4 regions of the Streptomyces sp. NPDC003635 genome follow, and region 4 is predicted to be linked to each of the others. Evidence: riboswitches for the same ligand, from Rfam matches in the RefSeq annotation. Region 4 holds a riboswitch; each other region holds the start of a gene.
The links. Region 4 has a riboswitch for cyclic di-AMP ahead of ACWDRW_RS11395 (transglycosylase family protein). Riboswitches for the same ligand answer to the same signal wherever they lie in the genome.

Region 1 (6,975 bases), on a different contig from region 4:
TGGTGCGGGTGCGGCCGGGGATCGTCTACGACTGCGATGTGCTCGTGATCGGCGCCGGGATCGTCGGGCTGTCCACGGCGTACGCGATCACGCGCGCCGCGCCGGGTACCCGCGTCACCGTGCTGGAGAAGGAGACCGGGCCCGCCCGGCACCAGACCGGGCGCAACAGCGGAGTGATCCACAGCGGGATCTACTACCGGCCCGACTCGCTGAAGGCGCGGTACGCGGTGCGCGGTGCCGCGGAGATGGTCAAGTTCTGCGCGGAGTACGACATCGATCACGCGGTCACCGGCAAGCTGATCGTCGCCACCGAGCGGGCGGAGCTGCCGAGACTGCACGCGCTGGTGCAGCGCGGGCGGGAGAACGGCATTCCGGTGCGGGAGCTGGGGGCCGCGCAGATCGCGGAGTACGAGCCCGAGGTGCGGGGCCTGGCGGCGATACAGGTCGGGACCACCGGGATCTGCGACTTCGTGGGGGTCGCGCGACGGCTGGCGGAGGCGTCCGGGGCGGAGATCCGGTTCGGCGCCCAGGTCGTACGGGTGGATCGGCGGCCGGAGCTGGGGGTGGCCGTGCGGACGTCCTCGGGTGACGTCGTGCGGGCCCGGGTGCTGGTGAACTGCGCCGGGCTGCACTGCGACGAGATCGCCCGGCTGACCGGGGACGAGCCGGGTATGCGGATCGTGCCGTTCCGGGGGGAGTACTACACGCTGGCGCGGCCTTCGCTGGTGCGGGGGCTGGTGTATCCGGTGCCGGATCCGGCGTTTCCCTTCCTCGGTGTGCATCTGACCCGGGGGATCGACGGGGCGGTGCACATCGGGCCCAACGCGGTGCCGGCGCTGGCCCGGGAGGGGTACGGCTGGGGGGTCGTACGGCCGCGGGAGCTGGGGGCGACGCTGGGGTGGCCGGGGGCGTGGGCGATAGGGCGGCGGCACTGGCGGTACGGGGCGGGGGAGCTGCGACGGTCGGTGTCGAAGGCCGCGTTCGTGTCGGCGGTGCGGAGGCTGTTGCCGGCGGTCACCTCGGAGGACCTGGTGCCCGCGGCGGCGGGAGTGCGGGCGCAGGCGGTGCTGCGGGACGGGACGCTGGTGGACGACTTCCTGATCCGGGAGGGGTCGCGGGCGGTGCATGTGCTGAACGCGCCGTCTCCGGCGGCTACGGCCTCGCTGCCGATCGGGAGAGAGGTGGCTCGGCGGGCGCTGGCCGTGCTGGGCGGGGTCTGAGCGGAGCCGCGGGTTGCGGTTTGCGGATCGGTGGGTGGGCTTCGCCGACCCGCGCCGACGGGGTGTCGCCCGCCCGCACCGACCAGATGTCGCCCGCCCGCGCCAACGGGGTGCCTCCACAGAAGTACGACAGCACGACTGCCCGCCGCCACGTCGGTCGTAGAATCGTTCCCACTGTGTCTGACTCCCTCTCCACCCCCGAAGCCCCCCAGCCCACCCCCGGCCACACGCCTGGCGTGTCTGTCCGGCACACCCGGGCCAAGGGACAGCCGCGGTTTCCGGACGGGCCGCAGGCCGATCCGGCCGGGTCGCACTTCGAGCGGCGGATCCGGAGTTTCCAGCCGCGGCGGAGCCGGGTGACCGCGGGGCAGGCGGACGCGCTGCAGCGGCTGTGGCCCAAGTGGGGGCTCGACATCGACGGGCAGCGGGTCATCGACCTGTCGGAGATGTTCGGCAACGACCGTCCCGTCGTGCTGGAGATCGGGTTCGGGATGGGCGAGGCCACCGCGCAGATGGCCGCCGCGGATCCCGACACCAACGTGCTCGCCGTCGACGTGCACACCCCCGGCCAGGGCAATCTGCTCAACCTCGCCGACCACCACGGCCTGTCCAACATCCGCGTCGGCAACGGCGACGCCATCATCCTGCTCCGCGAGATGCTCGCCCCGGACGCGCTCGACGGGCTCCGCGTCTACTTCCCGGACCCCTGGCCCAAGAAGCGGCACCACAAGCGGCGGCTGATCCAGCCGGAGTTCCTCAGCCTCGCCGCGACCCGGCTCAGGCCCGGCGCGCTGCTGCACTGCGCGACCGACTGGGAGCCGTACGCCGAGCAGATGCTCGAGGTACTGACGGCCCATCCGGACTTCGAGAACACGCAGGCCGACGGCGGTTTTGCGCCGCGTCCCGAGTTCCGGCCGCTGACCCGTTTCGAGGGCCAGGGACTGGACAAGGGTCATGTCGTGAACGACCTGCTCTTCCGTCGCGTACAGCAGCGCGCAGACCAGCGCGTGCCCCACTCGGACGAACCCCCCACCGGCGCCTGAGCCCACCGCTCTCCCTCTGCGGGCAGCGCCCCTCCCTCGTTAGGGTCAATGCCGTGGCCACCTGTCCCCCGTACCCGACGCCCCCCACCGGTCCGCCCGGCGGCGCACTGCGGCACGCGCACTGGTGGCAGCGGAAATGGGTGCGTTACGGCGCGCTGATCACCCTGCTCGCCCTCTCCGGTCTCGTCATCCTCGCCCTCGTGCGGGAACAGACCGGCACCCAGGGGTTCCTGGTCGGCCTCGGGCTCGCCGTCCTGCCGGTGCCGCTGCTCATAGCCGCCTTCCGCTGGCTGGACCGGGTCGAGCCGGGCCCCTGGCGGAATCTGCTCTTCGCCTTCGCCTGGGGCGCCTGCGCGGCCGCGCTCATAGCGATCGTCGCCAACAGCTTCGCGACCAGATGGATAGCCACGGCCACCGCGGACCCGTCCAGCGCGGACACCCTCGGGGCCACCGTCATAGCGCCGATCGTGGAGGAGTCCGCGAAGGCGGCCGCCGTCCTGCTCGTCTTCCTCTTCCGGCGGCGGGACTTCACCGGGCTCGTCGACGGGGTGGTGATAGCCGGGATCACCGCCACCGGCTTCGCGTTCACCGAGAACATCCTCTACCTGGGCACCGCCTTCGGCACCGACCAGCTCACCGGCGACAGCGGCATCGCCTCCGTCACCGCCGCGACCTTCTTCGTGCGCATCGTCATGTCCCCCTTCGCGCACCCCCTCTTCACCGTCCTCACCGGTATCGGCTTCGGTGTCGCCGCGCTCTCCGGCGACCGTCAGCGCTGGCGGCGCGTGCTGCTTCCGCTGTCCGGGCTGCTGCTCGCGATGGGCCTGCACGCGATGTGGAACGGCTCGTCGGTCTTCGGTCCGTACGGCTTCTTCGCGGTGTACGCGGCGATCATGGTGCCCGCGTTCGGGTTGCTGACCTGGCTGGTGATCTGGACTCGCCAGCGCGAATTGCGCACCGTGCGCGAGGAGCTGCCCGCCTACGCGGTCGCCGGCTGGCTCACCCCCGGCGAGCCCTTCGCGCTGAGCTCGATGCGGGCCCGGCGCCTGGCCCGTCAGTACGCCCGCCGTCACGCCGGAAAGCGGGCGGCGCGGGAGGTGGCGCACTACGAGGCGTACGCGACCTCCCTGGCGTTCCTGCGGCACCGGGGCCGCCGGGGCCGCGCGGGCGCCGACTTCGTCGTACGGGAAGCGGAGTTGCTGGGGGAACTGTGGCGGCGCCGGGAGATCGCGCGGCCCGCCCTGGACCACGCGGCCCGGGTCACCGCCCCGCCGGTGCCGGTGCTGCCGCCTCCGTGGCCGGTCCACGGGGTGTACGGAAACCCGGCGCAGCCGACCTACCAGGCCTATCCCGCGTACCCGGGGTACAACCCGTACCGCACGTAGACATGCGTAACCGGCAGCCCTGACGTCGGGGGGATGTGCCGTCAGGACCGCCGGGGATCACACGGGGGGCTGAATCAGGGGTTGAGGCCCTTGCTGCGCAGCCAGGCCAGCGGGTCGATGCCGGAGGTGGACCCCTCGGGGTGGACCTCCATGTGCAGGTGGGCGCCGGTCACGTTGCCGGTCGCGCCCACGCGCCCGATGACGTCACCGGTGTTGACCTTCTGGCCGACGCTGACGCTGATCGAGGACTGGTGCGCGTACCAGATCTCGGTGCCGTCCTCCAGGGTGAGCACGGTCTTGTAGCCGTAGGAGCCGTCCCAGCCCGCCGCCGTGATCGTGCCGGTGTGGACCGCCTTGAGGAGGGTACCTGTGGGAGCGGCGAAGTCGAGGCCGGTGTGGTAGCCGGAGGACCACAGCGACCCGGCCTGACCGAAGGTCGAGGTGAGGGTGTACGAGGACGTGGGCAGCGCGAACTGCTTGGCGAGCTGGGCCAGCCGCTCGGCCTCGGCCTTCTCGCGGGCCTCCTCCTCCGCCTTCTCCTTGGCGGCCTGGGCCTTGGCCTCGGCCTCCTTCTCCGCCTTCGCGGCGGCTTCCGCGGCGGCCTTCTCGGCGGCAGCGGCGGCGGCCTCGGCGGCCTTGGTGTCGACCTGGTCCTGCTGCTGCTCGGCCTGGGCCATGATGCGGGCGCGCAGCGCCTCGCCGGCGTCGGCGGCCTGCTCGGTCCCGGTGGTGGTGACCCCGATGTTGCTGAGCGGGGTGGTGTCGGCCTCGGGAGCCTCGTCCGCGGAGTCGTTGATCAGCGGCAGGTCGGGCATGGTGATCGCGACCGGCGGCTTGCCGGACTGCGCGCTGGCCATGCCGCCCGCGCCGACGGCGGCTATGACGCCGACGCCGAGAACCGTGGAGCTGCGGGCGAGTCCGCCGCGCTGCTTGGCGACGCGGTGCCGGCCGCGTACCGGGCGAATGGACTCCGCGGTGGGGTTCCACTCCTCCCAAGGGCCCTCGTCGGTGCGGTGGCTGCCGTAGCCGAAAGCCTCGGTGTCACGCTGGCTCGGCACGAACGGGGCCTCAGGGCCAGGCCGGTTTGACGCCACGTGGGCGTGCTCCTTTCCTTCCTTCTCGCCTACCGGGTTAGCTGACGGGTTCGGAGCAGGAAGGTCTCCTACGCGCGTATATCCGCCGTTTCATGTCCGGCGAAATACGAGCGATTCACCCCAAGTTGGTGGTTCCCCGGTTCCCTTACGGGATTCGGCGCGTGCGCACGGAGCCGACTCTTGTGACGGCTGGGACGACCGCGCTGCGTTATCGAACGTTAATAGACCCGGGGCGCTGATTCCAAGCTGTTCCTCTTGATCATTAACGATTCCGGCCTGGACTTTCGGGTCACCAGGGGGCCAAATCGGGCGAGTTGGCCACGCTTCAGGTGTCACAGTAGTGCTGACGGTGTGTCAGTTGTTATGCGGAGGGCGTCTGTCCGGTCACCCCCGGTGACGGTCAGGGCCGTCGCACGGCGAGCAGCGCCATGTCGTCCGCCATCCCTCCCCCGCTGTGCCGGCGCACCTCCTCGGCGAGGGTCCGGATCAGCGTGCCGGGATCGGCGAAGGTGCGGCCGGCCAGCCGCAGCTCGGGGTCGTAGAAGGCGCCGTGCGCGTCCCGGGCCTCGGACAGTCCGTCGGTGTGCAGCAGCAGGGTGGTGCCGGGCGGGAAGGGGACCTCGTCGGCTGTGGCCGGCCAGTTGCCCAGCTCGCTCATGCCCAGGGGCAGCGCGGGCTCCCGGGCGGGCAGCGGGCGCACGGTGCCGTCGGGGTACAGCAGCAGCGGTGGCGGATGACCGCGGTTGACGACCCGTACGCCCCCGTCGCCGTGCGGGAGTTCGGCGAGTACGGCGGTGGTGAACCCCTCGACGGCGTCGATCCCGTCGCGCCGGGAGCCCTCCCGGTTCAGCGCCCGCTCCAGCCGCTGCGCGACCGCCTCCAGGGTCGGCTCCTGCTCGGCGGCCTCGCGGAACGCCCCGATGACGACGGCGACGGCCGCGACCGCCCCCATCCCCTTGCCGCGCACGTCACCGACGACGAGCCGGACGCCATAGGTGCTGTCCTGCACCGCGTACAGATCGCCGCCGATGAACGCGTCGGCCTGCGCCGCCTCGTAGCGGGCGGCGATCTCGTACCCGCCGAGCCGCTCCATGGGCAGGGGCAGGACGGCGCGCTGGGTGGCCTCGGCGATCTCGCGCTGCGAGGCGAGCCGCAGATGGCCCTGGCGCACGACGAGATTGAGCCCGGTGGCCAGGACGGCGACCGTGACGACGGTGAGCACCTCGGTGACCGTGTCCGCGTCGAGGCCGAAGCCGAAGCGGACATGGACGCCGTAGGTGGCTATCAGGGCCCCGATCCCGGTGACGACGGTGCCGAGGAGACTGAAGAACGGCGCGGCGACCAGCGGCGCGGCGGTGAAGAAGGGGACCGGGGTGTAGCCGCGGGGAGTGACGAAGTCGTACAGGACTCCGCCCGCGATGAGCAGCGCCGGGAGCAGCCGGACGAAAGTGCGTGCGGGCGGGACGCGCCGTGCGTTCGCCACCCCTGAGATCCGCACCGCCGCCTCCCACCACGTCCGCCGTCCCTCCAGGTTTCCCGGAGCGGGGGCGGGGGGCGATCGGGGTGGGCCGAGTGGATGAGACCGGGAACACACACGGAACGGACCGCGAACGGCCATGACACCCACGCGGAAACGACTGAGGGCCGGAACTCGTTGAACGAGTTCCGGCCCTCGGCCTTCAGTAGCGGGGACAGGATTTGAACCTGCGACCTCTGGGTTATGAGCCCAGCGAGCTACCGAGCTGCTCCACCCCGCGTCGGTGAAACCAGTGTACGTCATCCGCGGGACACGAAGCACACACGTTTGTTCACGCGGCGGGGTTCCCGGCGTGGGTCAGGGTCTCCCAGGCCACGAAGAGGTTGTCGGTACCGGCCGGGCGGGTCTTCTCGGCGAGCCTGCGGGCGGCCGGGACGGAGCCGCCGCGCCGGTCCTCCAGATGGTTGAGGGCGACCTCGAGATCGGGCCCGAGGGTCCGCTCGACCTCGCCCCCGCACAGCCACCCCGGCGCCGGCTCCCCCAGCTGGTGGCGGGCGTGCAGTGCCATCGCGGCCGTCAGCCGGTCCTCGGCCTCTCCGTACAGATCGACGCCCTGGTGCCAGGCGGTCTCGGCGATGTGGGCGGTGGCGGCGAGGGAGCGGCCGACATGCGCGAAGTCGCGGCAGGTCTCCTGGGTGAGGCCCGTCCGGTACGTCGTCTGGTCGAACCAGTACGACGCCAGCCGCTGCGGGGTGT
Region 2 (6,975 bases), on a different contig from region 4:
GCCACGTGGACTGCACGTCCTTTCGCACGACTGCTACGACCGCCCTGAGCTGCACGTCCGGCGGCGGCCCGCACAGGGGGAGCAGGCCACCGCCGGACCTTCTCGGCGGTGGTGGCCGACTGCCGCCCCTGGCCCGGGCGGCGGTGGGGAGCCGGTCACCTGGGGGAGGACGCTAAACCTGGGTGTGTCGGCTCGGTAACGCGTTGTGCGGAACTGCCAAGAGGGGATCGTGCGGTGACCGTAGGTGACCGTGATCCGTGATCGGGGCGGTCGCCTTCACGCTGTGCGATGACCGAAGTGGTGGTTTCGGGGGCGGGTGGGAGTGGCGGGGTGCTATGGAGCGCATATATGCAAGATCGGTCGCCGTGGGGGTGGGCCGGTGTCGGGCGCCCCACGGGCCCCTGATTAGGCTCCGGCCTCATGGACGTACTCATCCATCTCTTCGTCGGCCTGCACATCATCGGCATCGCCTCGCTCCTGGGCGGCTTCCTCACCCAGATGAAGGCGATGGGCCAGGGCACGGCGCGATTCGTGCCGGCGATGCTGCACGGCGCGGCGACGATGCTGGTCACCGGCGTGATCCTGGTCGGGCTGAACCAGGCGGACGACCAGACGGTCGACAACGTCAAGATCGGCGTGAAGCTGGCCCTGCTGATCGTGATCCTCGGTCTCGTCTACGTGAAGCGGGACGACGAGAAGGTGGACAAGAACCTCTTCGGCCTGGTGGGCCTGCTCACCACGGCGAACATCTTCATCGCCGTGCTGTGGACGTGAGCTCGGCCTCCTCGGCCGCGGCGGCGGCGTAGGTCCGCTCCTCCCGCGCCGCCCCCACGGCGACGGCCAGCCAGGCCGCGACGGCGATCCACAGCAGGACCTCGCCGGGGGTCTCGAGCCAGGGCACATCGACGGCGGCGGCCACCGACAGGGTCGCCGCCGCCGTCATGCCGAGGGGGAACACGGTCGACCAGCGGCGGACGTCGTAGCGGGTCCGCGGGCGGACCAGCTCGGCGACGACGAGTACCGCGTACCAGGCCAGGTCGAGCACCAGCAGGGCGACGGTGACCGTGTGCAGGACGTCGTCGGCGTCCTCGTTCCACAGGTACAGCCGCGGCCCGTCGGCGGCGATCAGCTTGGACCCGGCGAGCGCCGAGATGGCCAACGCACCGCCCGCGACCCACTGGTCACCGGCGCCCTCGAACACCTGCCGCGGATCGAACAGGGCGAGGGCGCAGGCGTACAGGACGAGGCCCAGCCAGAACAGCACGAGCGCCGCGTGCGCGAGCCAGGCCGAGGACTCCGCCGCGGCGAGGACGGCGCCGAGCACCGCGAGCCCCTGAGTGGCCACACAGCCGAGGAACACCGCGCCGGGCATCGGGCGCCGCCAGCGCCGTACGACGTAGAGCAGGCCCGGCCACAGCAGCGCGGCCAGGGCCAGCAGCGCCTCGGCCAGGTGCTGCCAGCCCAGCAGGGAGAAGCGGGTGCCGAGCACGGTCGTCGCCGCGACGGCGGTGAGCGCGGCGGGCGTGCCGGCCTCCTGCCGCCAGCGCTCCGGCTGCCCCACCAGTCGTACGACGAAGTCCGCGGCGAGGCCCAGCCAGGCGACGCAGCCCACGGCCAGGGCGATCCGGGACAGGACCTCGTACCCGGTGAGATGCAGTCCGACCGAGACGATGCCGGTCGCCATCACCGCGGCACCGGCCGCCGGAGGACGCAGCGCCCACCAGGCGCGGAGTGAGCGAAGGGCAGAGGTGCCGGGCATGCGGCCGATGCTAAAGATCCCCGGGCGCGTTCCCCGCGGGCCACGCGCGCGTGGGGGACGAAAGCACCCACGCGCGTGAGGCGTGGCCTCCGGGGCCGGACGCGCGCAAGCGGGAGGCACCGAGAAGCAAGCCCCCGCGCCGTGCCTATCGGCTCCGGGCAGGCCGCCCGGGAGCGGGGATCCGGGCGGGGGCATCGGAAGGGACGCCCCCGCGCGCGTGCCGCCCAGGCTCAGGCGGGGCGGACCACGCTGTGGATCGAGCCCTCGCCGTCGTAGTAGATCGACTCCTCGCGCACGTACGTGCCGGGCTTCGGGGCGTGGATCATCATGCCGTTGCCGATGTAGATGCCGACGTGGGTGATGTCGTCGTAGAAGAAGACGAGGTCGCCGGGCCGGGCGTTGGCGAGGGAGACCGTGGTGCCGGCGTTGACCTGGTCGTAGGTGACGCGCGGGATGTCCACGCCCGCGGCCTTCCAGGCGGCCTGGGTGAGGCCCGAGCAGTCGTAGGAGTCCGGGCCCGTGGCGCCCCAGACGTACGGCTTGCCGATCTGCGCGCGGGCGAAGGCGAGCGCCTTCTCGGCCTTCGTGGCGTAGGAGGAGTCCGCCGTGGCGTCGGTCTCGCTGGTGCCGGTCGAGGTGGAGCCGGTCGAGGCGGAGCCGGAGCCGGTGGAGCCGCTCTCCTGCTGCTGGGCCGCCTCCGCGGCCTCCTCGCGGCGCTGCTCCTCCGCCGCCTGCTGCTCAGCCAGCTCGGCCGCCTTGCGCGCGGCCTCCTCCTGCTTCTTGCGCTCGATCTCCGCGAGCCGCGCCTTCTCCTCGGCCGTGAGCTCGGAGAGCAGCTCCCGCGCGTCGGAGAGCTTCTTCTGGACCGTGGACTTGGCGGTCTTCAGATCGCTCTGCGACTCGTTCAGCGTCTGGAGGCTCTCGGTGGCCTCCTGGCGCTTCTTCATCGTCTCGGACTGCTGCGTGATGTAGTCGTCGACCGCTTCCTTCTGACGGCCGGTCATCCGGTTCATCAGCTGGGTCTGGTCGAAGTAGTCCTGCGGGGTGTCGGCCAGCAGGAAAGTCGCGGTGTCGGGGGCGGAGGCACCGGTCCGGTACTGCGCGGCGGCGAAGGAACCGAGTTCCTCCCGCGCGTCGTTGAGCTTCTGGGTGCGCTTGGCGACGTCGTCGAGGAGCGTGTCGACCTGCTTGCGCTGCTTGGTCGTCTTCTCCTTGGCCGCGTTGTACTTCTCGGTCGCCGTCTCCGCCTGGCGGTAGAGGTCATCGACCTTCTTCTCGACCTCTTCGAGACTCGGCTTGTCGTCCGTGGCCGGGCTGGCGTTGGCCGTCTGGGACAGCAGGGCCACGGAGGTGAGAGCGGCGGTGGCCAGAGCAGGGGTGCGTATGCCTGCTACGCGCGTACCGGCGGGACGCGACTTGCGGTGCGACGCCAAGGGAGGCGACTCCTTCCGTACTCCGCCTACCGAGTTAGCTGTCGGGTTCGGGCGGGTGGTTAGGAAGGGTTGCCCTACGACCACGTCCCGGTGAGGGAGTTGGGTCGATTCACCCCAATGTCGGTGGGTCCCCGGCTCCGGTTGCCGTGGGCGGGCAACGGACTCGGCGGAGGCCGCGCGGCCCGGCGGGGTTCGCCGGTGGGGGTCGTACGGCCTGCCCGGCACGGTAGCCAACTCGTGTGGCCCCTGTGAAGGTTGATGGGTGATATGCCCGATACATTTTCGTGACCTTGGGTCAGGGCTTTGCGCGGCGTGGTCAATACGGACGGATCTGCAGCGACATGTACGTATTTTCTTCGGAGTGACGTCTTCCGCCCGCTTCCGGACGCTAGCTTCCAGCCAGCCGCGGTCGTGTGAGCCGCGGTGGGTGAGTAGGGGGTACGGGCATGAGGAAGCGCACGTCACTCGTCGTCGCCACGGGCGTCGCGCTCGCCGCCACGGCGGGCGTCGCGCCCGCCGGCGCGAGCGGGGGAGGGGACGGCCGGCCGGTCGTCCGGGTGATCGCGAGCGGGCTCGACAACCCGCGCCAGCTCTCGTACGACCAGGGGCGGCTGTACGTCGCCGAGGCCGGCCGGGGCGGCGGGAAATGCATCGGTGAGGGGCCGGAGGGGGAGACCTGCGTCGGGCTCACCTCGGCCGTCACCAAGATCTACTGGGACGGGGGCGCGTGGAAGCACCACAGGGTGGTGAAGGGGCTGCCCTCGGGCGCCGCCCCCGACGGCGGCTTCGCCACCGGCGTCGACGGTGTCTCCGCCCGGTACGGCGAGGTGTGGGGCGTGGAGACCTTCGTGCCGCCGGAGGCCGGGGTGCCCACGAGCCCGCCCTGGAACACCCTCGGCAAGCTGCTGCGCATCGGCCACGGGAAGGCGAAGATCGCCGCCGACGTGTCGGCCGTGGAGCTGAAGTACAACCCGCACAAGGCGAGCCTGGAGTCCAACCCGTACGCCGTCCTGGCCCTCCCGGACGGCCGGAAGATCGTCGCGGACGCGGCCGGCAACGACCTCGTCGAGATCTCCAAGTCCGGCAAGGCCCGTCCCCTCACGGTCTTCCCGGACCACAACGGCCGTGAGTCCGTCCCCACGTCCCTGGCGCTCGGCCCCGACGGCAAGCTCTACGTCGGCGAGCTGAACGGCCTCACCGAGAAGCCCACAGCGCGCGTGTGGCGCGTCGACCCCTGGAGCGGCAAGATCCTCGGCTGGAAGTCCGGCTTCGGCCCGATCAGCGGCCTCGCGGTCAACGGCGGCGGCGACCTCTACGTCAGCCAGCTCTTCGGCGGCGTAGTGACGAAGGTCTCGAACGGCAGGCGTACGCACGTGAAGGTGCCGTTCCCCGCGGGCGTCGCCGTCGACCCCCACGACGGAAAGGTCTACGTCTCGGCCTGGTCGGTCGCGGACCGTGACGGCACTGTTCTGGAGGGCGAGAAGACCCCGGGCGGCCAGGTCTGGAAGATCCTCGGCTTCTGAAACCAGCCGATCTCCTCAGGGTGGCGGCGGGCTGTCAGTGGGGCGCCCTAGACTCGGAGAGCGATGAGCAGCCTCTTTGATGACAGCTTCCTGGCCGATCTCCAGGGTCCTCGGGCCCACGAGGAAGAACCGCCGCCGCCCGAGGACGAGCACGCTCCGGAGCCCGTTCCGGACGATCTGTTCGGCGGAAAGTTCGACGTGCCGCCGGACCGGGACGCCTACTACCGCGACGGCGCCCCGCGTCCGGCGATCGACGCGGCCGCGCTCATCGAGGGGCTCAACGAGAACCAGCGCGCGGCCGTCGTCCACTCCGGCACCCCCCTGCTCATCGTGGCGGGCGCCGGCTCCGGCAAGACCCGGGTGCTCACCCACCGCATCGCCTATCTGCTCGCCGAGCGGAGCGTGCACCCCGGCCAGATCCTCGCGATCACCTTCACCAACAAGGCCGCGGGCGAGATGAAGGAGCGCGTCGAGCAGCTCGTCGGCCCGCGGGCGAACGCGATGTGGGTGATGACCTTCCACAGCGCGTGCGTGCGCATCCTGCGCCGGGAGAGCAAGAAGCTCGGCTTCACGTCCTCCTTCTCGATCTACGACGCCGCCGACTCCAAGCGGCTGATGGCCCTCGTCTGCCGGGACCTGGACCTCGACCCCAAGCGGTACCCGCCCAAGTCCTTCAGCGCCAAGATCAGCAACCTGAAGAACGAGCTGATCGACGAGGAGGACTTCGCCGCCCAGGCGACCGACGGCTTCGAGAAGACCCTCGCCCAGGCGTACGCGCTGTACCAGTCGCGGCTGCGGGAGGCCAACGCCCTCGACTTCGACGACCTGATCATGACGACGGTCAACCTCCTGCGCGCCTTCCCGGACGTGGCCGAGCACTACCGCCGCCGCTTCCGCCATGTACTGGTGGACGAGTACCAGGACACCAACCACGCCCAGTACGCCCTCGTGCGCGAACTGGTCGGCACCCGCGAGCACCCCGTCGACGTCCCGCCCACCGCGGACGACATCCCGCCCGCCGAACTCTGCGTCGTGGGCGACGCCGACCAGTCGATCTACGCCTTCCGCGGCGCGACCATCCGCAACATCCTCCAGTTCGAGGAGGACTACCCGGACGCGACGACGATCCTGCTGGAGCAGAACTACCGCTCCACCCAGACGATCCTGACCGCGGCCAACGCCGTCATCGAGCGCAACGAGTCCCGCCGCCCCAAGAACCTGTGGACCAACGCGGGCGCGGGCGCGCGCATCACCGGCTATGTCGCCGACACCGAGCACGACGAGGCCCAGTTCGTCGCCGACGAGATAGACCGCCTCACGGACGCGGGGGACGCGAAGGCCGGCGACGTCGCCGTCTTCTACCGCACCAACGCCCAGTCCCGCGTCTTCGAAGAGATCTTCATCCGCGTCGGCCTGCCCTACAAGGTCGTCGGCGGCGTCCGCTTCTACGAGCGCAAGGAGGTCCGGGACGTCCTGGCCTACCTCCGCGTCCTGGCCAACCCGGAGGACTCGGTCCCCCTGCGGCGCATCCTGAACGTCCCCAAGCGGGGCATCGGCGAGCGCGCCGAGGCGATGATCGACGCCCTCTCCCAGCGCGAGAAGATCAGCTTCCCGCAGGCGCTCAAGCGCGTGGACGAGGCGTACGGCATGGCCGCCCGCTCCACCAACGCCGTCAAGCGGTTCAACACGCTGATGGAGGAGCTCCGTACGATCGTGGAGTCCGGCGCCGGACCCGCGACCGTCCTCGAAGCCGTCCTCGAACGCACCGGCTACCTCGCCGAGTTGCAGGCCTCCACCGATCCGCAGGACGAGACCCGCATCGAGAACCTCCAGGAACTCGCCGCCGTCGCCCTGGAGTTCGAGCAGGAGTCCGAGGAAACCCCGGGCGGCCTGGCCGACTTCCTGGAGCGGGTGGCGCTCGTCGCCGACTCCGACCAGATCCCCGACGAGGACCAGGACGGCTCCGGGGTCATCACCCTGATGACCCTGCACACCGCCAAGGGCCTGGAGTTCCCGGTCGTCTTCCTGACCGGCATGGAGGACGGCGTCTTCCCGCACATGCGTGCCCTCGGCCAGACCAAGGAGCTGGAGGAGGAGCGGCGGCTGGCGTACGTCGGCATCACCCGCGCGCGGGAGCGGCTCTACCTGACGCGGTCGTCGATGCGCAGCGCGTGGGGGCAGCCGTCGTACAACCCGCCCTCCCGCTTCCTGGAGGAGATCCCGGCGCAGCACGTGGACTGGAAGCGCACCGGCGCCACCG
Region 3 (6,975 bases), on a different contig from region 4:
CCCGGCGCGACCGGCACTCCCGCCCCGCCCGCGACGACGTCCGCCGGCAGCGGTACCGGGGAGGGGCCGCCCGACGCGCTCTCGGTGAGGGAGACCAGTCGGCCGAGCCGCCGCCCGCTCAGCTCGGCGTACTGGAGCGCCTTCGCGTGCGCGTCCGTGTGCGCGGCGCCACGCGCGCGTGCCCGCAGTTCGGTGCGGTCGGCCACGTCGAAGACGACCCCGTGGATCCGGCCGGCGTCGCCCGTGGCATCCGTGACGGCCTGAAGGACCTCGCCGGTCCGTTCGACCTTGCGGATCTTGAGCGAGAACATCTGCGTGGCCTGATAGCCGGTCAGGGTGGACTTGCCCTCCTGGTGGTCGTACACGGGCATCAGGGTCAGCCCTTCGGTACGGACGTCCTGATCGCCCACGCCCCGCTCCCGCGCCGCGTTCAGCAGCGACTTGGCGGCCTTGCTCTGGGCCTCCAGCGCGGCCTGGGAGGTCTTGCCGACGGCTTCCACCCCGACGCTGACGGTCGCCAGATCGGGCGCGGCGGTCGCGGACCCGACACCGGTCACGGTGACGGTCGCCAGGTCCGGCGCGCCGCGCACGACCGGGGCGGCGAAGGCCGCAGTGGTGGTGGTCAGGGCGGTCGCCGGTGCGGCGGCGAGGAACGGCAGGCCGAGGGCGAGCAGGGCGACGGCGAGGGTGGCGGTGGTGCGGGGCAGCGGTGCGGACATGCGGGGCCGGCCTTCCGGACGTCGGGGCGCTTCGCGCCCATCCCAGCACCGGGGCCCGCACGCGCGCGTGCACCACTCCCCCGCCGTCACCTCACTGGTCGAGCCCCCGGCGCGCCGAGGCCGGCGCTCAGAGCGCCACCTCGTCCCACGCCCTGGCCGAGCCCCCGCGCGCAGGCGTCACGATCCGCGTAGTGATCGACCCCCGGCGCGCCTGGAGCCACCCTCGGAGCACCACCCCGACCCACGCCCTGGCCGAGCCCCCGCGCGCAGGTGCCGTGCTCAGACCGCCGCCTCGATCCGCATCCTGATGTCGCCCGGCGACAGGGCGCCCTTGGCCGTCACATGGTCGCCCGAGGACTCCCCGCGCAGGCGGCGTCCGATCCACGGCACCAGGTACTCGCGCGCCCACTGCACATCGTCGCGCCGGACCTCCAGGGTGCCGCGGGGCGGCAGCGGGGGCCACGGCTGGTCCGGGTCGGCCGGCACCTCGAGGCCGAGCACCTGGCCCGCGCGCAGCGCCACGCGCGTGTGCCCCTCCGGCGAGAGGTGCAGCCGGTCGCCGTCCCAGGCGCGCCGGTCCTGCACGGTCTTCAGGGACCACAGGTCGAGCACCGGGCAGCCGTACCGGTCGGCGATGGCCCGCACATGCAGGTTGTACGTCGCGATCTTGCCGCGCAGATGCTTCAGCACGGGCACGCCACGGGTGTCGAAGCCGGTGGTCACCATGACCGTGCCGACCGCTTCGGTGAGCCGGGCGATAGCCCGCTCGAAACGCTCGGCGACCTCGTCGGGGTCGGTGCCGGGCCGGATGATGTCGTTGCCGCCTGCGCAGAACGAGACCAGGTCCGGGGCGAGTTCCATGGCCCGCGGGAGCTGGTCCGCCACGATCTGGTCCAGCAGTTTGCCGCGCACCGCCAGGTTCGTGTAGCTGAAGTCGCCCTCGGGCCGGCGGTCCGCGAGCAGCACCGCGAACCGGTCGGCCCAGCCGACGAACGCCCCGTCGGGGCCAGGGTCGCCGACGCCCTCGGTGAAGCTGTCCCCCACCGCCACGTACGACCCGATCACCGCTCTTTTGTCACTCTGCGAATCGTCTGCCACATCGGGTCATGATTCACCTTCGAATGTGACCTACGCGACCGTAGGCAGGGGTTGACGGACGGTGAGATAAGCCACTCTTCAAGCCTTCGCCAACTCCGGAATAGACACCGGATCACGGCTGTTGGGGCCTCGACCACCCTGCCCGGCACACCACACCGAAGGCCGGACCCGGGGATCGGGGGTCCGGCCTTCGGCGGCGTGTCAGGCAGGTGGTTCCGAGTGGAGCGTCCGTCAGAGGGAGACGCCCTGGGCGCGGAGGTAGGCGACCGGGTCGACGTCCGAGCCGTAGTCCGGCGTGGTGCGGATCTCGAAGTGCAGGTGCGGTCCGGTCGAGTTGCCGGTCGAGCCGGAGAGGCCGACCTGCTGGCCCGCCGTCACCGACTGACCGCTGGAGACGGACAGCGAGGACAGGTGGGCGTACTGGGCGTAGTGGCCATCGGCGAGCTGGATGACGACCTGGTTGCCGTACGCGCCGGCCCAGCCGGCCGAGACGACGGTGCCCGCGCCCACGGCCTTCAGCGAGGTGCCGGTCGGGACGACGAAGTCGACACCGGTGTGGTAACCGCTGGACCACATGCTGCCCGCGACCTTGTAGGCGGTGCCGACACCGGCGCCGGAGACCGGAGCGGTGAAGCCGCTGGCCGAGGACTGGGCGGCCTGCGTGGTCGTGGTCGCCTGGGCCTCGGAGGACTGCGAGGCCTCCGCGGACTGCGACGACTTGGCGGAGTCCGAGGAGGACGTGGCCGAGGACGGGGTGGAGGACTTCGCGGCCGGCTTCTCGGCGGTGGCCGTCGAGGCGGCCTTCTTGCCGATCGACAGCTTCAGACCCGGGTGGATCAGCGACGGGTCGGCACCGACGGCGGCACGGTTGTCCTGGTAGAGCTTCTCCCAGCCACCGCTGACATCCTGCTCGTCGGCGATCTTCGAGAGATAGTCCCCGGACCGCACCGTGTACGTCTTCGCACCGGTCGTCTTCTTCGCGGCGGCCTTCTTCTCGGCCGCCTTCTTGTCCGCAGCCTTCTTGTCTGCCGCCTGAACCGACTGAACGGCCTTTTCCGAAACGGACTGCGACGGGGCCGCGTGGGCGCCGGTGGCTCCCAGAAGCGGGAGGGCGAGCGCGGCGCCACCGGTTCCGGCGACGGCGATCGTGCGGGTGAAGCGCAGGGTCTTGGGACGGCGGTGCTTACCCTTCGCGGGCATGGCGAATTCCTCTCCGGCGCCTGCGAGGTGAGCTGTCGGGTGCGGACTGGAGATGTCCGGCCGCGCGCTGGGCACGACTTGACCCCGAGCCTGTTCCGGAGACCGGACCAGGCGGTGGTGCCTGTGGGTCCCCCGCTCCTGCCGTGCACGGGTGAGTGTGCGGATTCCGAGCGGCGGCAGGATTCGGCGTCCGCTCGGATGGGTGGGAACGTAAGCGACCAAGACGCAAAGGGACAAGCAGAAGGTTCCACCCGAACCCATCCCTCTTGATCCCTTGTGGGAATTCGCCGTCACTTTCCGTTCATTAGGAGGTGCCCGTTTCCCGCAAATGCCCTTGAAAAACGCTTGAATTACGTGGACATGACGGGCGACGCACCGTCACGGATATGACCCTGCTCACGTGACGTTGCTCCAGAGTCCTTTACTCCAGAGCGAGTTGGAATGAAGGCTGCAATTCGGACAGAAGGACCAGAAGCGGCGCAGCCGGAGAAGTGACGCATCACGACTGTTAGACAAATCGGCGATGAATGGGCAGGGTTTCAGCGCTGTTCGCCCGTTTTGCCGTATTCAATGGTCGGCCATGGTCCATGTCGTATCGTCGGACCGTGCCCGCGGACGAGCAGAGTCGGCGGCATCCGGTGGGAGGAGCCCAAGTGACGCAGCAGGTCCCGTCGACCGAGCCCGAGCTGGCCGGAGTGCGCAACTTCCGCGATGTCGGCGGACTGCCGACGGTGGACGGCCGCCGGGTGCGCCACGGCGTGCTGTTCCGCAGCGGTCATCTCGCGCACGCGACCGACGAGGACGCGGCGTTCCTCGGCTCCCTCGGCCTGCACACGATCTTCGACTTCCGCAACACCGCGGACCAGAAGCTGGAGGGCCCCGACGTCGAGCTGGCGGGGGTGCGCAATGTGAACCTGCCGCTGTCCGACCCGGCGGACGGCGCCGAGTTCTGGAAGATGGTCCGCGACGGCGAGATCGAGCAGCTGCGGGAGATCCTGGACGACGGCAAGGCCGCGAACCGGATGATCGAGTCGTACCGCATGATCATCAAGGAGCGCACGGCCGAGCACTCCCAGGTGCTGCACTCCCTCGCCGAGGACAGCGTCCCGGCCCTGATGCACTGCGCGGCGGGCAAGGACCGGGCCGGTCTGTCGATCGCGGTGACCCTGCTGGCACTGGGCGTCGAGCGCGAGGCGATCATCGCCGACTACCTGGAGTCGAACGCCAAGCACCGCCGCTACCGGGTGCAGCGCAACAACAGCCACACCCCCGAGGTCATGGAGCTGCTCAGCCCGCTCTTCGACGCGCGCGCCGAGTACCTGACGGCGGCCTTCGAGACCATCAAGGAGACCTGGGGCGACGTCGACAGCTACCTGGAGCAGGCGCTGCGGATCACCCCCGAGGTCCGGGAGCGCCTCCGGGAGCGCCTGCTCGACTGAGCCGTACGACTACTGCTTCGCCCCCAGCTCGAAGAGCAGGTAGATGAACGCGGCGAAGACGTGCCCCACCGCGATGTAGATGATCAGGCGGACCCACAGGGCGCGCGGGAACTTCTCCTCCATGTCGGTCATGGCGTCTCTCCGGTCGGTGAGGGGGTGGGCCCCAGGCACAACGTGGCCGTGGGGCTCTGCAGCAGGGTGTGGACGAACAGGAGCTCGACCCCGCCTTCGTCCAGGGCGGCGATCCGGTGCGGGGTCAGCGAGTCGAAGTGGGCACTGTCGCCCGGTGCGAGCCGGTGCGTGGTGTCCCCGAGGCGCAGCCGCAGCCGCCCGCTGAGGACGTAGAGCCACTCCTCGCCCGGGTGCACCCGCACGATGTCGCCCTGGGAGCCGAAGGGGACGTGCAGCCGCAGCGCCTGCATTCCGCGACCGGGCGCCCCGGCCTGCCGGTACGTCCAGCCGCCGGCCTCGGTCGGTTCCATGTCGGCGGCGCGCACCACGGCGTCCCGGTCGGCGACCGTCTCGCCGAGCAGCTCCGAGACGGTCGTACCGTAGATACGGGCGAGCGAGAGCAGCATCGGCAGTGAGGGCTGTCGCTGCCCGGTCTCCAGTCGGGAGAGATGGGCGGGCGAGAGCCCGGCGGCACGGGCCGCGGCCTCCAGGGTGAGGGAGGCCTGGCGCCGCAGTGCACGCAGCTGCGGCGCCACCTCGGGCAGGTCGTCGGCCGGCCCGGTCTCGGGAGAGCTCATGCTCTCCATTCAGCCGCAGATTTGCCTCTACGGCAAATTACTTGCCCCAGAGGCAAAGGCCGAGGTCACCTGTTCGCGACGGCCTGCTTCACCAGCGTCTTGCCGAAGTCCCACATCAGCCCGCCACCGCTGTGCGCGTCGTCCATCACCTCGGTGAAGGCGTCCACGAACCGCTCCACCTCCCGTTCGCCGACGATCAGCGGCGGGATCAGCTTGATCACCTCCAGATGATCGCCCGAGACCTGGGTGAGGATCCGGTGCCGCTGGAGCAGCGGAACGACGACCATCTGCGCGAACAGTCCCTTGCGGGCCGTCTGGAGCATGGTCCACCGGCCGCGCAGCCGCAGCGAGGAAGGCCGGCCGAACTCGATGCCGATCATCAGGCCCCGGCCGCGTACGTCGGCGAGCAGCTCGTACTTCTCGACCAGTGCCGCGAGCCGCGACCTCAGCAGCTCGCCCGTGGCGCGGGCGCCCGCGACGATCTGCTCGTTCTCCATGACGGCGAGCACGGCGAGCCCCGCCGCCATGGCCTGTGCGTTGGACCCGAAGCTCGCCGAGTGCACGAGCACCCGGTCCATGGAGGAGTAGACCTTCTTGAAGATCCAGTCCTTGCCGAGGGTGGCGCCGACCGGCACATAGCCGCCGGAGAGCGCCTTGGCCGCGCACACAAGGTCCGGCTCCACGCCGTCCTCGTGCTGGTAGGCCCAGAAGTCCCCGGTGCGGCCGAGCCCGGTCTGCACCTCGTCGGCGATGAGCAGCGCCTTGTGGCGGTGGAGCAGTTCCTGGGCGGCCCGCAGATAGCCGGGCGGGGACTCGTGCACGCCCTTGCCCTGGATCGGCTCGACGATCAGGGCGGCGACGTCGCCCTTCTTCAACTCCCGTGCCAGGGCGTCGAGATCGCCCAGCGGGACGGCGGTGTCGGGCAGCAGCGGGGCGAAGCCGTCCCGGAAGCCGTCCTCGCCGTTGACCGACAGGGAGCCGGTGGTCAGCCCGTGGAAGGCGTGGTCGCAGTAGAGGATCCGCGGCTTTCCGGTCGCCCGCCGGGCGAACTTCAGCGCGGTCTCGACCGCCTCGGTGCCGCTGTTGGAGAAGAAGGCCCGGTCCAGGTGCGGGCTGTGCGCGAGCAGCCGCTCGGCCAGCAGCCCGGGCAGGGGCTGGCAGTCGAAGCGGGTGAGGTCGGCGAGCTGGGCGTCCAGCACGTCGTGCAGCGCCTGCCGGACGACGGGGTGATGGCGGCCGAGGCCCATCACCCCGAACCCGGCGAGCATGTCCAGGTAGTCGGCGCCGTCCGCGTCCCAGAAGTAGGCGCCCTCGGCCCGCTCGTAGACCTTGTCGAAGCCGATGGTGTGCAGCATGCGCGGGAGCTGGTGGTTCAGGTACTTGCCGTGCAGCTCGTAGCGCTCGGCGCCGCGCTCGGCCAGCAGTGCGCCGAGGTCGAACTCCGTGGTCATTCCGCTGTCTCCTTGGCTTGCTCCTGGACGGCCAGGCTCGCGCTGATCCGTCCGGCGACCTCGACGGGCGTGAGGCCGATGTCCGCCAGCACCTCGCCGCGTTTGGCGTGGGCGAGGAACTGCTCAGGGATGCCGAACCGCCGTACGGGCACGTCGACGTCGGCGTCGCCCAGGGCGAGCGCCACGGCGGCGCCCACTCCGGCGGCGCGGCTGTTGTCCTCGACGACGGCGACGAGGCGGTGCCCGGCGGCGAGGCCGGGCAGCGCCGGATCGACGGGCTTGACCCAACGGGGGTCGATCACCGTGCAGTTGATGCCGC
Region 4 (6,975 bases):
CACATCTACGGCATGGCCATGAAGGAGGACGTGGGCCCGACGCTGGACAGCTTCCGGCGTGACGTGCGCAGCGGGACGATCTCCGCCCGGGACGCGGCGTTGATCTGGAAGTCCAAGATCCGCCTGGCGTTCAGGAGGGGAGTCATCGCCAACGAAGTCCACCAGTTCATAGAGGACTTCAGGCCCGACCTCGACCTCGGTACCTGCCCCTCCTGTGCCGCCCGGGTGGAAGCCGGTGACATCTACTGCGCGGAGTGCGGCGAAGTCCTCGGCGGGCCTGTTCCGGTCCCGACGCCGGGTCCCTCCACCGAGGCACACGGTGCCGTCGACCAGGCCGTTGACTCCATCCTTCGCCAACCTCCCACGCCCACCTCCCAGGACCACGTCGACTTCCGCCGGGCCAACTTCCACGCACCTGTCATCGGCGTGCAGAACAACTACGGCACCGCGGCCCCGGCGGCGACCGCCGACAGCTGGCCCCTGTTCTTCGACTTCCGTCGCAAGACCTTGGGCGTGCGGCCCGTGTCCGCCTTCGGTGACGAGGCGACGCTGCCGCCGTACATTCCGCGCGACGGTGACGACGAGCTGGACATGCTCGTCACCGAGGGGCTGCGTGAGGGCGGGCTGGTCATCGTGACCGGTGAGTCGCTCTCCGGTAAGACCATGACCGCCTGGGCCGCGCTGAACCGCAACGCCGAGGACGGCACCCGGCTGTTCAACGCCCACCCCGGGACGGATCTGCGCGAGCTGCCCGCCGCCTTGCGCGGCCGCGACCGCGCCACGGGTTACGTGGTGTGGCTCGACGACCTCGAGAGCCATCTCGACGAACGGGGTCTGGTGGCGGGGCCGTTGGCGCAGCTCGTCCACGAGGGCGCGCTGGTCCTCGCCACCATGCGGGACACCGCGTACGAGACACACCGCTTCGGCGATCATCCGACGGCCCGTGCCCTGCGCGGCGCCCGGACGGTGGATGTGACCCGCGAGTGGAGCGAGGCCGAACTCGCGCGTCTCGCGCGGGCGGACGACCGGCGGCTGACGGACCTCCCCCGGTGGCGGGGCGGGCTGGGCGTCACCGAGTTCCTCGCGGTCGGCCCCGAGCTGTGGGAGGAGTGGCGGCGGGCCGGCCGTCCGGGCGGGCGGGCGAACGGGCATCTGCTGGTGCGCGCCGCCGTCGACGCGGCCCGTTGCGGGCTCACCAGCGGTCTGCCGCTGGAGACGTGGGAGCACCTGATCAACACCCGCGCGATCTACGGTCCGCTGGTCCTGGACGGCCCCCCCTCGCAGGACGACCTGGACTGGGCGACCCGGCCTCGGCTCGGGGTCTGCGGGCTGCTCGTGCCCGGGGAGGAGGCGGGCACCTGGCGGGCGAGCGGGACCCTTGTCGCGGACGCGAACCGCTGTCCCGACCTGTCGGCCCTCACGCCCCACATATGGGGGTCCGTGACCCGAGTGGCGGCGGAGCGGGAAGTGCCGGAACGCCATGAGGTCTCCCGGCTGGCCCGCGCGGCCGTACGGGTCTCGGCCGAGGCGGGCGACGAGCAGGCCGCGCTGATCCTCGCCGTCCTGTCGACCTGGGCCGAGGACGACCGCGAGACACGGCGCTGGTGGGGCAAGGTCGCGGAGGACGACCCGAGCATGGCCTACATGCTCGGCCGGTATCTCCTCCTCGAACAGCGCGACCCGGAGGGGGCCGTCCCCCATCTCCGGACCGCGGTGGAGGCCGGAACCGCCGAGCCGGTGGAGGAACTCGGATTCCTCTTCCTCGAGCGGGCCCTGCACTGGCTGGGCAGCGCGGCTCAGAACGGCGGTGCCGCCGCGGCCGAGGTCGTCCCCGCTCTCCGAGCGGCCCTGCGGGACAAGGGCTTCGAGGCCGTCATGACGCAGCGCTACACGCGGGACCCGGAGCAGCCCCCGCATCCCGGTCCCGAGCTGTCGGCCCAGCGCGCCGTCAGCACGGCCGTCGCACTCGGCCTGCGGCACAGCGAGGCGGCACTCGAAGCGAGCTCCGCCCCGGCGCCCGATACCGTCAAGGAGTGACCGACCACCCCACCCCCGAAGCCACCCGCCCCCCGGCCCCCGAGCTGTTCACCTGGGAGTTCGCCGCCGATCCCTACCCGGCGTACGCCTGGCTGCGGGAGCACGCCCCCGTGCACCGGACGCGGCTGCCCAGCGGTGTGGAGGCGTGGCTGGTCACGCGGTACGCCGACGCCAAGCAGGCCCTGGCCGACCAGCGGCTCAGCAAGAACCCCGAGCATCACGACGAGCCGGCCCACGCCAAGGGCAAGACCGGTATCCCCGGTGAGCGCAAGGCCGAGCTGATGACGCATCTGCTCAACATCGACCCGCCGGACCACACGCGGCTGCGTCGTCTGGTCAGCAAGGCGTTCACGCCCCGCCGGGTCGCCGAGTTCGCCCCGCGGGTGCAGGAGCTGACCGACCGTCTCATCGACCGGTTCGCCGAGCGGGGCTCCGCCGACCTCATCCACGAGTTCGCCTTTCCGCTCCCCATCTACGCCATCTGCGACCTGCTCGGCGTCCCCCCGGAGGACCAGGACGACTTCCGGGACTGGGCGGGCATGATGATCCGCCACCAGGGCGGCCCCCGGGGCGGTGTCGCACGGTCCGTGAAGAAGATGCGCGGCTATCTCGCCGACCTCATCCACCGCAAGCGCGAGGCGCTGCCCGCCGAGCCGGCCCCCGGCGAGGACCTGATCTCCGGACTCATCCGCGCCTCCGACCACGGCGAGCACCTCACCGAGAACGAGGCCGCCGCCATGGCCTTCATCCTTCTCTTCGCCGGTTTCGAGACCACGGTCAATCTGATCGGCAACGGCACCTACGCCCTGCTCACCCACCCCGAGCAGCGCACCCGGCTCCAGCAGTCCCTGGCCGCCGGGGAAACGGGCCTCCTCGAGACCGGCGTGGAGGAGCTTCTCCGCTACGACGGCCCGGTCGAGCTGGCGACCTGGCGGTTCGCCACGCGGCCGCTCAGCATCGGCGGCCAGGACATCGGCGCCGGCGACCCCGTGCTGGTCGTGCTCGCCGCCGCCGACCGGGACCCGGCCCGGTTCGACGCGCCCGACACCCTCGACCTCGCCCGGCGCGACAACCAGCACCTCGGTTACGGCCATGGCATCCACTACTGCCTGGGTGCCCCGCTCGCCCGGCTGGAGGGCCAGACCGCGCTGGCCACCCTCCTGACCCGGCTGCCGGATCTGCGACTCGCCGCCGATCCCACCGACCTGCGCTGGCGCGGCGGCCTCATCATGCGCGGACTGCGCACGCTCCCGGTCGAGTTCACGCCCGGCGCCTGAGCTCTCCTTCGACCGAGTTCAGGCCCCCGCGCCTGAACTCCCCCTTCCGGTCGAGTGCACGCCCACCTCCCCCTGAGGAGCCGTCAGGTCAAACGTGACACGCCCTCAAGTTCGTGATCTTCACGTGATCTGCGCGGCATTAACTTGTGACAAGTGATCGTCTGCCGATACGTTCACTCGTCAGCGCGACGCCTCGCGCCACCGGAAACACGGCGGGCGTCGCGCCGGTCCCTGCTGTCTTCGAAAGGCCCCCGCATGCTCTCCGGGAACGGTCGTCACCGTCGCCCCCGCCAGGCTCCGGCTCTCATCGTCGCGGCCGGAGTGACCGGCTCCGCCATCGCCATCCCGCTGCTCGGCGCTTCGGGCGCCAGCGCCGCCGAGGGCAACACGTGGGACAGGGTCGCGGAATGCGAGAGCGGCGGCTCCTGGAGCGAGGACAGCGGCAACGGCTACTACGGCGGTCTCCAGGTCACCCAGGAGAACTGGGAGCGGTACGGCGGTACGACGTACGCCGACAGCGCGGACCAGGCCAGCCGCTCCCAGCAGATAGCCGTCGCCGAGCGCATCCTCGCCGACCAGGGCCTCGCCGCCTGGCCGACCTGCGGCCCGCTCTCCGGCCTGGACGCCAAGTCCGGTTCGGTCGGCATCGACACGGGCGTCGAGGAAGAGACGGATTCCCCCGGATCGTCCGAATCGGGCAACTCGTCCAACGCGTCGGGTTCGTCAGGCCTGCTGGACTCCCTCGGCGGTAACGCCTCCGAGTCCGCGGGCGACTCGGGCTCCGGCTCCGGCTCGGGAGCGGGCTCCGGCGCCTCCGTGTCGCCCGAAGCGTCGAGCGGCTCTGCGGAGTCGACGGGCTCGACCGAGTCGGCAAAACCGGATAAGTCGGACAAGTCCACCGAGTCGGCGAGGCCTTCGGGGTCCGATGGGTCGAAGGGGTCGTCCGAAAAGTCCGGCTCGTCCGGTCCGTCCGGCTCCTCCGAGAGTGACCCCGCGCGTGAGGTCGACGGCCTGTTCACGGGGATCTCCGGACTGGACAACTCGGACAACATCCTCTGGGTCGGGAGCGATTCCACCCTCGTCGACACCGGCGTCGGTCGTCATCGCGGCAAGCCCGCGGACGAGAGCGGGGCGGACGGTTCGTACCTCGTGCGCGCCGGCGACACCCTCGCGAGCATCGCCGACTCCCTTGACCTCAGTGGCGGATGGCGCGGGCTCTATGCCGCCAACGAGTCGGCCATCGGTCCCGACCCCAGCCGTATCACTCCCGGTCAGACCCTTGAAGTAGGGGACTAACCGGTCGAAAACCAGGGCCAGTTCGCGTCACACTTCGCACTGAATGTCCGCTTTGGTGAAAGTGTGGGATGAGTCTCAGAAGCCCTGATCGTCTTTGAAATTCCGCGGATCGCCTGTCTACGGTCATGACCGCTCGCAAGCAGCGGGCCCCGACTGCCGCACGCCGAATCCTGCCGGTGGCCGTCCGGGAACAGTCGTCGCGTCATGCGCCGTAGGCAGGAGCGGGGGACCCAAGGTAAGCGCCGCGCCGGTCGGTTGACCGGAGCGGCTTGGGGTGGAGCCGTACGCCGAAAGGTGTACGGCCGGGCAACTCAACCGGCCCGAACCCGACAGCTCACCTCGCAGGCGTCGGTGAGGGGATCGATCCATGCTGTTTTCCGGCAAGGGCAAGCACCGTCGTCCGTCCAAGGCCACTCGCGCCATCGCCATCGCCGGTGTCACCGGCGCCGCCGTCGCCGCCCCGCTGATGGCGGCCGGCAACGCCTCCGCCGCCACCGCCTCCGAGTGGGACGCCGTCGCCCAGTGCGAGTCCGGCGGCAACTGGTCCATCAACACCGGCAACGGCTACTACGGCGGCCTGCAGTTCTCGGCCTCCACCTGGGCCGCGTACGGCGGCACGGCCTACGCCTCCACCGCCGACCAGGCCTCCAAGGCGCAGCAGATCGAGATCGCCGAGAAGGTTCTCGCGGGCCAGGGCAAGGGTGCCTGGCCGCACTGCGGCGTCGGCCTGTCGAACGCCACGTACAGCGGTGGCTCCAGCACCTCCGGCTCCACCGAGAGCACCGAGAGCAGCACCCCGGCGCCGCGTGAGACCGAGCAGCCGGCCTCCCGCTCCGCCGAGCGCCCGGCCGCCAAGAAGACCGTCACCACCCCGACCGGCAAGAAGGTCAAGAAGGGTGACGGCGAGTACAAGGTCGCCAAGGGCGACACCCTCAGCACCATCGCCGAGGAGCACGACGTCAAGGGCGGCTGGGAGAAGCTCTACCAGCTCAACAAGGACATCGTTGAGGACGCCGACCTGATCTACCCCGGTCAGCAGCTGCACCTCAAGTAATCCCGTAGCCGAACCACAGGGCCCTCCCATGCGAGTCCTCCATACTGGAGGCCTCGTGAGGGTCACCCCCCGTCCCCACGGGCTCCCCGCCCCGGTGCGTGTTCCCCCGTACGCACCGGGGCGGGGTTTTTCTTCCGTGAGCGGTCCTTCTACGAGCAGTTCTTCTCCCGTAGTTCACGGATCCTTTGTTCCGGCGAGAAACAATGGGTACCGTCTGTCCTTGTCCACGGGACGGTCGGTCGGCTGGCCGATGTCCCTCAGGCGGTTAGGCTCTAGTCGCAAGGCTCACGTGCCCCGCACTTCCAGCGTCACATCCCATGAAGGAGATGCTCGTGCCGTCCATCGACGTCGTCGTAGCCCGGGAAATCCTGGACTCCCGAGGCAACCCCACGGTCGAGGTCGAGGTCGGCCTCGACGACGGCAGCACGGGTCGTGCCGCCGTTCCGTCCGGCGCCTCCACCGGCGCCTTCGAGGCCATCGAGCTCCGCGACGGCGACCCGAACCGCTACCAGGGCAAGGGTGTCGAGAAGGCCGTCCTCGCCGTCATCGAGCAGATCGGCCCGGAGCTGGTCGGCTACGACGCCACCGAGCAGCGCCTGATCGACCAGGCCATGTTCGACCTGGACGCCACCGACAACAAGGGCTCCCTCGGCGCCAACGCCATCCTCGGCGTCTCGCTCGCCGTCGCCCACGCCGCCTCCGAGGCCAGCGACCTCCCGCTCTTCCGCTACCTGGGCGGCCCGAACGCGCACCTGCTGCCGGTGCCGATGATGAACATCCTGAACGGCGGCTCGCACGCCGACTCCAACGTGGACATCCAGGAGTTCATGATCGCCCCGATCGGCGCGGAGTCCTTCTCCGAGGCACTGCGCTGGGGCGCCGAGGTCTACCACACCCTCAAGAAGGTCCTGAAGACGAAGGGCCTGTCCACCGGTCTCGGCGACGAGGGCGGCTTCGCCCCGAACCTGGAGTCCAACCGCGCCGCCCTCGACCTCATCATCGAGGCCATCAAGGAGGCCGGTTACACCCCCGGCGAGCAGATCGCCCTCGCCCTCGACGTCGCCGCCTCCGAGTTCTACAAGGACGGCGTCTACACCTTCGAGGGCAAGGACCGCTCGGCCGCCGAGATGACGGAGTACTACGCCGAGCTCGTCGAGGCGTACCCGCTCGTCTCCATCGAGGACCCGCTGTTCGAGGACGACTGGGCCGGCTGGAACACCATCACCGCGAAGCTCGGTGACAAGGTCCAGATCGTCGGCGACGACCTCTTCGTCACCAACCCCGAGCGCCTCGCCCGCGGCATCGAGGAGG

Region 1: linked by a shared signal. The riboswitch ahead of ACWDRW_RS00060 (M23 family metallopeptidase) and the one ahead of ACWDRW_RS11395 (transglycosylase family protein) in region 4 are both predicted to bind cyclic di-AMP.
Region 2: linked by a shared signal. The riboswitch ahead of ACWDRW_RS05345 (NlpC/P60 family protein) and the one ahead of ACWDRW_RS11395 (transglycosylase family protein) in region 4 are both predicted to bind cyclic di-AMP.
Region 3: linked by a shared signal. The riboswitch ahead of ACWDRW_RS39505 (peptidoglycan DD-metalloendopeptidase family protein) and the one ahead of ACWDRW_RS11395 (transglycosylase family protein) in region 4 are both predicted to bind cyclic di-AMP.

The regions. Positions count from the first base shown of each region.
Region 1 is NZ_JBSFOK010000001.1:13,377-20,351, forward strand. It holds gene lhgO (L-2-hydroxyglutarate oxidase) at 1-1,220, shown strand, start outside; gene trmB (tRNA (guanosine(46)-N7)-methyltransferase TrmB) at 1,397-2,263, shown strand; gene ACWDRW_RS00055 (PrsW family intramembrane metalloprotease) at 2,317-3,648, shown strand; gene ACWDRW_RS00060 (M23 family metallopeptidase) at 3,723-4,742, opposite strand; cyclic di-AMP (ydaO/yuaA leader) riboswitch at 4,754-4,912, opposite strand; gene ACWDRW_RS00065 (PP2C family protein-serine/threonine phosphatase) at 5,143-6,225, opposite strand; tRNA gene ACWDRW_RS00070 (tRNA-Met) at 6,426-6,499, opposite strand; gene ACWDRW_RS00075 (alginate lyase family protein) at 6,551-6,975, opposite strand, start outside.
Region 2 is NZ_JBSFOK010000004.1:8,169-15,143, forward strand. It holds gene ACWDRW_RS05330 (NlpC/P60 family protein) at 1-5, opposite strand, end outside; gene ACWDRW_RS05335 (hypothetical protein) at 421-774, shown strand; gene ACWDRW_RS05340 (tellurite resistance/C4-dicarboxylate transporter family protein) at 752-1,759, opposite strand; gene ACWDRW_RS05345 (NlpC/P60 family protein) at 1,990-3,192, opposite strand; cyclic di-AMP (ydaO/yuaA leader) riboswitch at 3,201-3,371, opposite strand; gene ACWDRW_RS05350 (ScyD/ScyE family protein) at 3,639-4,715, shown strand; gene pcrA (DNA helicase PcrA) at 4,779-6,975, shown strand, end outside.
Region 3 is NZ_JBSFOK010000090.1:4,958-11,932, forward strand. It holds gene ACWDRW_RS39495 (SIMPL domain-containing protein) at 1-719, opposite strand, end outside; gene ACWDRW_RS39500 (SGNH/GDSL hydrolase family protein) at 999-1,784, opposite strand; gene ACWDRW_RS39505 (peptidoglycan DD-metalloendopeptidase family protein) at 2,049-3,017, opposite strand; cyclic di-AMP (ydaO/yuaA leader) riboswitch at 3,022-3,181, opposite strand; gene ACWDRW_RS39510 (tyrosine-protein phosphatase) at 3,671-4,456, shown strand; gene ACWDRW_RS39515 (DUF6126 family protein) at 4,466-4,588, opposite strand; gene ACWDRW_RS39520 (helix-turn-helix domain-containing protein) at 4,585-5,205, opposite strand; gene ACWDRW_RS39525 (aspartate aminotransferase family protein) at 5,271-6,656, opposite strand; gene dxs (1-deoxy-D-xylulose-5-phosphate synthase) at 6,653-6,975, opposite strand, start outside.
Region 4 is NZ_JBSFOK010000009.1:40,959-47,933, reverse strand. It holds gene ACWDRW_RS11410 (hypothetical protein) at 1-2,037, shown strand, start outside; gene ACWDRW_RS11405 (cytochrome P450 family protein) at 2,034-3,314, shown strand; gene ACWDRW_RS11400 (LysM peptidoglycan-binding domain-containing protein) at 3,570-4,610, shown strand; cyclic di-AMP (ydaO/yuaA leader) riboswitch at 4,808-4,973, shown strand; gene ACWDRW_RS11395 (transglycosylase family protein) at 4,978-5,664, shown strand; gene eno (phosphopyruvate hydratase) at 5,997-6,975, shown strand, end outside.